DNA from 3 places in the Paenibacillus sp. J31R120 genome. Region 1 is predicted to be linked to each of the others. Evidence: riboswitches for the same ligand, from Rfam matches in the RefSeq annotation. Region 1 holds a riboswitch; each other region holds the start of a gene.
What was found. A riboswitch is a leader RNA that binds a small molecule or an ion and turns the genes downstream of it on or off. The one in region 1 is predicted to bind ZMP and ZTP.
Positions count from the first base shown of each region.

Region 2: another riboswitch for ZMP and ZTP. It lies ahead of AC0YNW_RS17035 (bifunctional 5,10-methylenetetrahydrofolate dehydrogenase/5,10-methenyltetrahydrofolate cyclohydrolase); the one in region 1 lies ahead of rpiB (ribose 5-phosphate isomerase B).
Region 3: another riboswitch for ZMP and ZTP. It lies ahead of AC0YNW_RS15985 (GNAT family N-acetyltransferase); the one in region 1 lies ahead of rpiB (ribose 5-phosphate isomerase B).

Region 1 is NZ_JBWDNN010000009.1:144,802-148,071, reverse strand. It holds gene AC0YNW_RS24915 (L-threonylcarbamoyladenylate synthase) at 1-232, shown strand, start outside; gene AC0YNW_RS24910 (manganese efflux pump MntP) at 299-856, shown strand; gene AC0YNW_RS24905 (low molecular weight protein arginine phosphatase) at 897-1,478, shown strand; ZMP/ZTP riboswitch at 1,539-1,620, shown strand; gene rpiB (ribose 5-phosphate isomerase B) at 1,746-2,204, shown strand; gene AC0YNW_RS24895 (TIGR01440 family protein) at 2,236-2,841, shown strand; gene AC0YNW_RS24890 (serine hydroxymethyltransferase) at 2,928-3,270, shown strand, end outside.
Region 2 is NZ_JBWDNN010000004.1:344,407-347,676, reverse strand. It holds gene AC0YNW_RS17040 (OsmC family protein) at 143-541, opposite strand; ZMP/ZTP riboswitch at 1,232-1,317, shown strand; gene AC0YNW_RS17035 (bifunctional 5,10-methylenetetrahydrofolate dehydrogenase/5,10-methenyltetrahydrofolate cyclohydrolase) at 1,398-2,258, shown strand; gene AC0YNW_RS17030 (cyclodeaminase/cyclohydrolase family protein) at 2,255-2,884, shown strand; gene mgtE (magnesium transporter) at 2,987-3,270, opposite strand, start outside.
Region 3 is NZ_JBWDNN010000004.1:109,632-112,901, forward strand. It holds gene AC0YNW_RS15975 (DEAD/DEAH box helicase) at 1-893, shown strand, start outside; gene AC0YNW_RS15980 (hypothetical protein) at 1,241-1,870, shown strand; ZMP/ZTP riboswitch at 1,914-1,995, shown strand; gene AC0YNW_RS15985 (GNAT family N-acetyltransferase) at 2,039-3,148, shown strand.

The DNA.
Region 1 (3,270 bases):
GTCCTTCAGTGAGCGGTCAAGCCGTTATGAAGCCGATCTTGTGCTGGATCTCGGCAGCGAGAGCAAGCTGGAGGAAGCAGCCCATCGTCTCTACGGAGCGCTTCGCCAATTCGATGAAGCTGGGATTGGCCGCATATGGTCCGAGGCTTGTCTCTCGGAAGGGATTGGCGGCGCACTTATGAACCGCCTGGTGAAGGCAGCCGGCGGTACAATCATTGCATTAGACAAGTAGTATGTTTGTCCCTATGTCCGCATATGTTGGTTAGTAAGTGCGGCCATACATAGGGGAGATGTGCGAATGGACGTTAGTGCGTATATGGGGCAGTTTTTGACGCTGCTCATTATTGCTGTGGCGCTTGGATTCGATGCGTTCTCGCTCGGTCTTGGCATTGGACTGAAGGGCATTCGACTGCTTGATATAGTAAAGCTTGGCGCAGTTATTGGACTTTTTCATATTCTAATGCCCATCGGAGGTTTGCTGACAGGCCAATTCGTGAGCGGGCTGCTGGGCAGTGTCGCCACGACCGCCGCCGGTGTCTTGCTCCTCCTGCTTGGAGGTCATATGATCTACAGCTCGATCCGCGGGGAAGGCGTACCGACCTTCAACCATCGTTCGTCGCTGGGACTGCTTGTCCTGGCTTTAAGTGTTAGTGTAGATGCTTTTTCGGTAGGCGTAACGCTAGGGATGTTTTCCGCCGACTTATGGCTAACCATATTGTTATTCGGCTTTTTTGGCGGGATGATGTCCATGCTGGGCCTATTGCTAGGTCGTAAGGTAAGCAGCAAGCTGGGCGAATATGGGGAGGCTTGCGGCGGCGCCATATTGCTTGTGTTCGGCATATTATTTATTGTCTAATGTAGTGTAAGGTAACCGTTCATACAAAGGAGCTGGCGCAATGAAACGTATTTTGTTCGTCTGTACAGGGAATACTTGCCGTTCGCCCATGGCGGAGGCTTTGCTTCGTCGTCATGCCGCAGTGCGGGGCATTACGGTAGCTGTCCGCTCAGCGGGCGTATCCACGATCGACGGCTTGCCGATCTCATCGAATACCTTATCCACGCTCAGGCTCAGGGACATTGAGCATGCAGGCTCCTCGCGGGCGATAACCGCTGAGGCTGTGGATTGGGCGGATTTGATTTTAACCATGACCTCAAGCCATAAGCGTTCTTTGCTACATTATCATCCGGGTGCGGTCGACAAGACGTATACGCTCAAAGAGTTCGCCTATCAGGATGACAGCGTGCTGCAGGATATATTGGAGCTGGAAGGTCTTTATACCGAAATGCAGATGAAAAGCGCGCTTGGCCAGCAGCTCAGCACATCCGAGAGACAGCGTCTGTTGGAGCTGGAGCAGCGTATTCCAAGCTTCGATATCGCCGATCCGTTCGGAGGGACGCAATCCGTCTATGACAGCTGCTCCCGCGAGATTGAAGCTTCCATTCAGAAGCTCCTCGACAAGCTGTCGAAACGTCCGTAATTAGACGTTCGAAACGATTGATTTCTGAACAGATATGAGCTATGATGATGGAGACAAAAGAGTTTCCGATGTAACTGGCGACGGAAGTGGGCTAACCACGGTGGAGCATCGGAATATACGGCCGGTCGCCTGGGCAAAGAGCAGCATGCTGAATAAGCATGTCTTGCTCTTTTTTTCGTCTTTTTGGCCGGAACAAGGTATACTATCACCATAGGTTATTTGCAGGAAGCAATGACTCTTACAACTTAAGGCAGGATGGTGTTCACATTGAAGATTGCGATTGGCGCCGATCACGGCGGTTACCGTTTGAAGGATGAGCTTGTTCCGATTATTGAAGCACTGGGTCATGAGATTGAGGATGTTGGCTGCGATTGCGAGCAGTCGGTCGACTATCCGGATTATGCGCTGCCGGTATGCGAGATGGTGGCTAGCGGCAAGGCGGATCGCGGCATATTGATTTGCGGTACAGGCATTGGCATGTCCATCGCTGCGAACAAGTATCCAGGCATTCGTTGTGCGTTGGTGCATGATATTTTCTCGGCCAAAGCGACTCGGGAGCATAATGACACGAATGTCTTAGCTATGGGCGAGCGCGTCATCGGACCTGGTGTAGCCGGAGAGATTGTGAAAGTGTGGCTGGAGACGCCATTCTCGAATGCGGGTCGTCATGCAGGCCGCATCGACAAAGTTATGCAACTGGAGAAGCGCTTCTCCATTCATCCCTAACAGCTGGTTTCAGGGAAGGAGGCGTGACTGAATGAGCAATGAACCTAATGAGCAACAAGCGGCAATTGCTGGGCAAGTAGAGACCGTTATCAGAGAGCTTGCGCTAGCCGGCAAGCTGGGAGCGGGCCATCTCCTGATTATTGGGGTAAGTACGAGTGAGGTGCTTGGTCATCGAATCGGTACATCGGGAGCTGTGGAGACGGCGGCGGCTGTCTATGCAGGCGTTGAAGCGGTCAGAAAGCAGATTCCGTTTGTTCCTGTGTATCAGTGCTGCGAGCATCTGAATCGTGCATTGGTTATCGAAGAAGATGAGGCCGTGCGGCGCGGACTTGACGTTGTCCATGCTGTACCTGTGCCGAAGGCGGGAGGCTCCATGGCGGCCTATGCATATGGACAATTCGCCAAGCCTTGTCTGGTTGAGCAATTGGAAGCACATGCGGGCATCGACATTGGCGATACGTTCATCGGTATGCATTTGAAGCGGGTTGCCGTTCCAGTGAGACCGTCCATTAAGACGATTGGCGAAGCTCACGTTACGATGGCGATCACGAGGCCGAAGCTAATCGGCGGAGCGAGAGCGGTCTATGACGAGAGCAGCAGCTTGAGAGCAGAACAAAAAGCTGGGCTATGCGAGTAAGTAAGGTGATTGCGCGAAGGACGCTTTGGCGATATGAAAGTGTGTTTTCGCTATTATACAAGCATTGATACAAGGAGGAACTAAAGGTGGAACAATTACGCAAGCAAGATCCAGAAGTATTGAAGGCGATGGGCCTTGAGCTTCAACGCCAACGCGACAACATTGAACTAATCGCATCGGAGAATATCGTAAGCGAAGCGGTACTGGAGGCAATGGGCTCCGTACTAACGAACAAATACGCGGAAGGCTATCCGGGCAAACGCTACTATGGCGGTTGCGAGCATGTCGATATCGTCGAAGATATTGCGCGCGATCGTGCGAAGGAACTGTTCGGCGCTGAGCATGTTAACGTACAGCCGCATTCCGGCGCACAAGCGAATATGGCGGTATACCTGGCAGCTCTGAAGCCTGGCGATACGGTGCTTGGTA
Region 2 (3,270 bases), on a different contig from region 1:
ATTCAATCAGGTGTGCTAACGCTGCTTGTGATGATGAAGTTGATTCAGCTTGGATATACGCATAGCTATAAACCCCTTCATAACATAAAGTAATGCCGATTATAGCGGATTGAATAAGATCATGCAAGCGGCAGCCTGCCCATTAAGATAAATGGTATTCGACCGTCTCTATAGCTACTTCACTCTTCAGCGAATTACTGATGGCGCATGCCTGCTCGACGATGGCAATCAGCTTGTCCTTGTAATTCGGCTCGATGGTAGATGGCAGCTTCACCCGTACCGTAAAGCTGGTAAAGGCGTTGAGCTCCCTGTCCGTCTTCCTCGCTGTCACTTCTACGCTGAGCGGAAACCGCCCGAATTCAACCCCATCCGTCTCCAGCTTCTGCTGAAGCGAGATCGAGACACAAAGACCAAGCGCCGATTCCAGCAGCTCCTGGGGCGACAGCCCGCTTTGGTTATGTCCGTTGCTGCCGATTAACTGCAAGCCCGCTTCGTTATAGATTTCATTTTGTCCGTTCATCAGTTGGATTCTGGTAGTCATGATAATCTCCTTTCATTACACCGAGCGGCAAGCCATAGAGATTTGGCGATATCAATAGAACGCTCCTTACGAACCTTTAGTTCAACTTTTATAAAACAAATTTCTATGTTTTCCGTTATTTTTCGATGAATGACGAGGTTTTTTGACAAAATAAATTCAGAGTAACCGCATAGTATTAATGTAATGGCAAAATAGTAATGCACTTTAATAAACGTGTCAAGCTATAGCTTTTAATAGTAATGGCCTTATAGCCCCGTGGAGAGAGGCGCATTACGTCAATTTTTTATACTTTTCATGAATGTAAGTGCTTTATTTCACGCTCACACCCTCTTCATAAGGAATAAATTGTAATAAATATTTTTCGGAAAGTTGCACACTACTCCTAACGCAAGGGATAAATGAGCTCAATTGTCCCCTCCATGCGAAGTTATTCATGCATCATATCGTTATGATCCGCTCCGACGATGCACAGAATCCGTTCCCCCACATGCTGCTTCACCGCGTTCTTCACACGCTGCACCATGTTCAAATGCCTGCATACCCATCTGAACAAATGAGCTTGCGGATTTATTTAATAATTTAATGATTATCAAATTAGATATATTAAATGAATTCATAAGAGTGAAGTCTTTTTTTGTCAATCATCTTGACCTCAAATTCGATTGCGGACATAATAGGTGATATAAAAATAACGTCGTATGCGACTGGCGAAAAGAGTGGAATAAACCACGAGGAAGCATACGAACGGAATGGATCCGTTCGCCTGGGAGAAGTATCTGCAGTCGGCTCGTCATGAGCTGATGCGGATGCTTTTTTTCGTTTTATTCGAAAATTACCCGCTGGGGAGGTTGCAAGGATGGCATTGTTGATGAAAGCAAAAGAAGCTGCTGATCGAGTTTACCTGGAGATTATGACTGAAGTGAGTGAGCTTGGCATGCAAGGTATTCAGCCCTATCTGGCGACAATTATTGTCGAAGGAGACCCCGCTTCCGCCTATTATGCAGAAGCAAAGCGCAGGATCGCCGAACGGCTTGGCGTATCCTTCCACCTACATGCATTCAAAGCCGACGTAGAAGAAGCCGAAATTATCACGCTAATCCGTCGGTTGAACGAAGACGCATCCGTTCATGGCATTATGGTGGAGCTTCCTCTGCCGCAGCATATCTCGGCGAGGAGAGTGGAACGGGAAATTCGGCCGAGCAAAGATATCGACGGCGTAACGCCGCAAAACAAACTGGCAACCCTGACGGGAGAAGACGGCCTATATCCCGCTACTCCCCAGGCCTGCATCCATCTGCTGAAGCACTATGGATTTTCATTGGAAGGCAGAAACGTAACGCTGGTCGGAAGAGGCCAGACCGTCGGCCTTCCTCTATTCCACCTGCTTCAGCGGGAGCAGGCTACTGTCACCGTCTGTCACTCTCGCACGCCAGACATCGCTTCGCATCTCAGCCATGCAGATATTGCTTTTCTAGCCGTTGGCAGGCCGAATAGAATTACCTCCGCTATGGTTCATGACAGACTGATCGTTGTGGACGCTGGCATCAACGAAACAGAGGACGGCCGTATTGCTGGAGATGGTGCCGCTGACCTGGATGCTTATGTCGCTGCCGTCTCCCCGGTGCCAGGCGGGGTAGGCACGCTGACGACAGCAGTCCTGTTCCAAAATTTGATGAAAGCCATTCGCATCCAACAAGGCGAGGAGGAGCAAATATGAGCAATGTATCATGGGATGATTCCATCCGCCGCTTCCTGCACCAGGCAGGGAGCCCTGATCCTACTCCCGGCGGCGGCAGTGTTGCCGCGTTAGTCGCGGCGCTCGGCGCTTCCATGACGGCAATGGCCGGCAGCTTGTCCCAAGGGGAGAAGTTCGCAGCCTATGAGGCGCAGATTCAAGAGACATTGTCGGAGATGCGACGCCTATCCGCTGCATCAGAAGAGCTGCTTCATGCGGACATCGAGTCGTTCAACGGCTACATGGCGGCATTAAAGCTGCCAAAATCAACAGAGGACGAGAAGGCTTCGCGCAAGCTTGCCCTGGAGTCCGCCACCCTGCATGCCATTGAGGTTCCGCTTCGACTTATGAGATTATGCCGGGATGGCATAACCAGCACTGCCGCTATTGCCGACTCTGCCAACAAGCATGTCATCTCTGACCTTGGCATCGGCGTTATTTTGTTCGAGGCGGCAGCTCGCTCCGCCCTGCTGACTGTTGAGATAAATCTCCGTTCCATGCCGGAGTCGGCTATGAAGAGCCGTTATGCCGAGCAGGCTGCTGCGCTTATGGACGAAATGGAGACGCGATGCAAGGCTGTTCTGCATACAGCCCGTCAGAGAATGTAACGAATCGCAACGGTATGTCGAAATTCGAAAGAGACTCCAAACCACGGCAACGTGATTCGAAGTCTCTTTTTCCCTTTATGATCGATCAAGTACACCCACTTGTTATATCAAATATTCCAGGAACGCCGTCGCGATGCCAAAGTAGATCAGCAACGACAAAATATCGTTAAGCGTTGTAATGAGCGGACCTGACGCTACAGCAGGGTCGACCTTCAGCTTATACAGCAGCAGCGGGATCACTGTACCTGCCAGCGTGCCTATAATGAGCGTCATGACAAGCGAGCCGCCCACGACAAGGCCCAGAATGGGGCTGCCCTGCCAGATGTACGCTATGATGGAGATCAGCACGCCGCAGATGCCGCCGATCATCAGCCCGACCATCAGCT
Region 3 (3,270 bases), on a different contig from region 1:
GGATTACGGCGCAGGCTATTCATGGCGACAAGTCGCAGAATGCGCGCCAGAACGCGCTGAATAACTTCAAGAGCGGCGCGACTCGCGTGCTCGTAGCGACGGATATCGCAGCAAGAGGAATTGATGTGGAGGAGCTGTCGCATGTCATTAACTTCAATCTGCCGAACATTCCGGAGACCTACGTGCATCGAATTGGTCGGACAGGCCGCGCAGGCCATGACGGAACAGCGATCTCCTTCTGTGAGACGGATGAGCTTCCGTATCTGAAGGATATTGAGAAGCTGATCAAGAAGAGGATTCCGGTTGTTCAGGATCATCCCTACCCGATGAAAGGAGCTGCTCCTGCCGCGGCAGAGCAGGCTCCTTCGAAGTCGGCTTCCTCTGATGCAAAGTCCGCCGAAGGCGCTGCAGGAAGCGGCAAGAAGCCTCGCCGGAAGAAGAGCAAGCCGCAAGGAGCGGCAGCATCCGCAGGTGCGAATGGGGTCGAACAGGCGAAGCCTAAGTCACAAAAGGCGGAAGCGGGTGCCAGTGCGGCCGGTCAATCGAAGCCGCAGAATAAGCTGCAATCCGGGGAAGTCCGGCAGCCGGAGAACAAGCCGAGCCGCTCGAACGGTCCTAAGCCACAGGAGAAGAAGGAACAAGTGAAGCCGCAAGGGCAAGCCCCTGCGAAGCCGAGCCAGCCTCGTCCTGCAAAGGACGACCGTCCTCGCGAGGGTCAAACCCAGCGGCAAGCGGGCAAGCCGGCTAGAACGCAGCAGCAGTCGAAGAGGCCGACTTCAGCTGACCGTTATGCGAAGCCGCAGCTGCGTCAAGAAGTACACCAGGATTCGGGCAAGATTATATCGATTCTGCCTTCGCCGTGGTCGTCATTCTCCTCCAAATCAAAAAAATAGCTTGCCTCGATACGTGGCTGCTCGAAATATCCATAACAAAAAGCATTTGGGTTTTACCCAAATGCTTTTTTGTCATATTTAGGAGTCGCATAGCGGCAGGGATTGACTCTCTAAGCCTAATTTCTCGGCTTGCAGCAGCCCAGCGCATCTTCGCGAGCTCTCTAAGCCTAATTTCTCGGCTTGCAGCAGCCCAGCGCATCTTCGCTGGCTCCCTAAGCCTAATTTCTCGGCTTGCAGCTTCCTCGCGCGTTGCTGCGCTGGCGAACAAATCTTTAGGAGCTTATCATTTGTCGGATTTGAAACAAATCCGGCAGCTTTCTTCGTCTATCGTTGCATAGGGGGATAAGATGAGAAAACCGGTTTGGCTGACGATGGTTGTGTTAGCGTATTGGCTCCTGCTGCCTGGTCAAGCGATGGCGCTTTCTTGCGTGGAGCCTGGTCCAATCGAACAGCGGTATGAGACATATGATGGAGTTATTGTGGCGAAAGTGTTGAATGTAAAAGCGGGTCAGGAGGAACACACCATTCAATTGGAGGTTAAGCAAAGCTTCAAAGGAATCGAGGTTGACCGCCTAACGATTCTGGAAGATCGATATTGGGAGACGGACAGTCGCGTGAGCAAGGAAGGCGAGGAGTATCTGTACTATTTGAAAAATATCGACAGTCAGTGGGAGAATCAGCTTTGCTCGCCTACCGTAAAGTTATCGTTGGCAGACGCAGAGCTGGATTACTTGAAAGATAAGGAGCTTCAACTCCAACCAGCAAGCGAGCTGCCGACTGCAGATGCATCCCATGCCCCTGCAGCAACGGACACGACGGATGATGACGCAGAGAGCCGTCCGATCGCAAGCGATTCGAAAAAGGGGCAGTTATCAGAATCCGGGAGGAGTACTTCAGCCGGACTGATGGTCGGCTTGATTGCGGCCATAGTCATTATTCTAATTGTTGTACTGTTGGGAATGAGAAGAAGGAAATAAACGATTGACTTTTTCGTCAGAAAATTTATAATAGTCAGTAAATATTTGGGTGTGTAACTGGCGAGAACGTAGATCACTACGGGGGAGCACATCTGTCATACAAGCCGTTCGCCTGGGCAAAGCATTTGATCATCGATCGAATGCTTTTTTATGTTCAAAGGAGCGATAATGATGGGAAAAGCTAAACAAGTAGCGGTGTTGATGTATGAGGGAGTGGATACGCTTGATCTGGCCGGGCCTTTTGATGTGTTTGCAGTAGCGAGCAATTGGGGGCAAGATTTCCATGTCTATACGGCGGCTCTGGAGAAGAGGGAATGCCGCTCGATTAGCGGGATTACGCTTGTTCCGAGCTACAGCGCAGAGGATTGTCCGAGACCGGATATCCTGATCGTGCCGGGGGGCTGGGGAGCGCGCACGGAGATGCATAACGGGGCGATGACGGATTGGATTCGGAGCTTATCGAAGCAGGCTGAGCTCACGATATCCGTCTGTACCGGTGCGTTGCTGTTGGCTAAAGCGGGCTTACTGGACGGCCTGTCGGCAACAACCAACAGCCGCGCCATGAATCTGCTCCGTGAATCGGTGCCTGCCAGCACCCGCATCGTGGAGGGAGTGCGTTACGTGGACAACGGCAGCATCATCCTCTCTGCAGGCGTGACGGCGGGCATCGATGCGGCGTTGCATGCGGTGGCGCGGTTAGCGGGAGAAGAGCGGGCGCTCGATACGGCAGCGAAGCTCGAATACCTATGGAATCGCGAAGCTCCTGTTCTGAATGCGCCAGCTTCGCTTGCCATCCGCAGAGCGACCGCGGAGGATGCGGTGAAGCTGCGGGGCTTGTTGGAGGAAGCGGCCAGATGGATTCATTCGGCGCACGGCTTGCGGCAATGGCGCGAGGAGGATTTCACCCAAGAGACGGTCGACACATTCATCGGAGAGCAAGAGGTGTTCGTAACGGAGCGCGGTGAGGAACTGGTCGGCTGTTTCTCAGTTCACTGGTCATACGAAGAAATCTGGGGAGAGCGGTATCATGATGACGCAGGTTATGTTCATCGGCTGGCTGTCTCCCGGCGGTATAAGGGAGAAGGAGGCGGTCAAGAGCTGCTGGAATGGGCGGAGGGATACATCCGCAGCAAAGGCAAGCGCTGGCTTCGTCTCGACTGTATGGCGGACAATCCTGGTCTGAACCGGTATTATCAAAGCCAAGGCTTTGATCTGCAAGGACGCTTCGATGGAGAAGGCTGGAGCGCGAATCTGTATGAACGGAGAATCGCCGAATAACCATATGGACGCCGCAGGGTTGCCATCAGGCTTTTCGAACAAGCCTCTAACGTGCTGCGATTATATGATGATGACTATGCCGCTCTGTCGTGCGCTGAAAGCTGCGAATTATGCGAACGGAT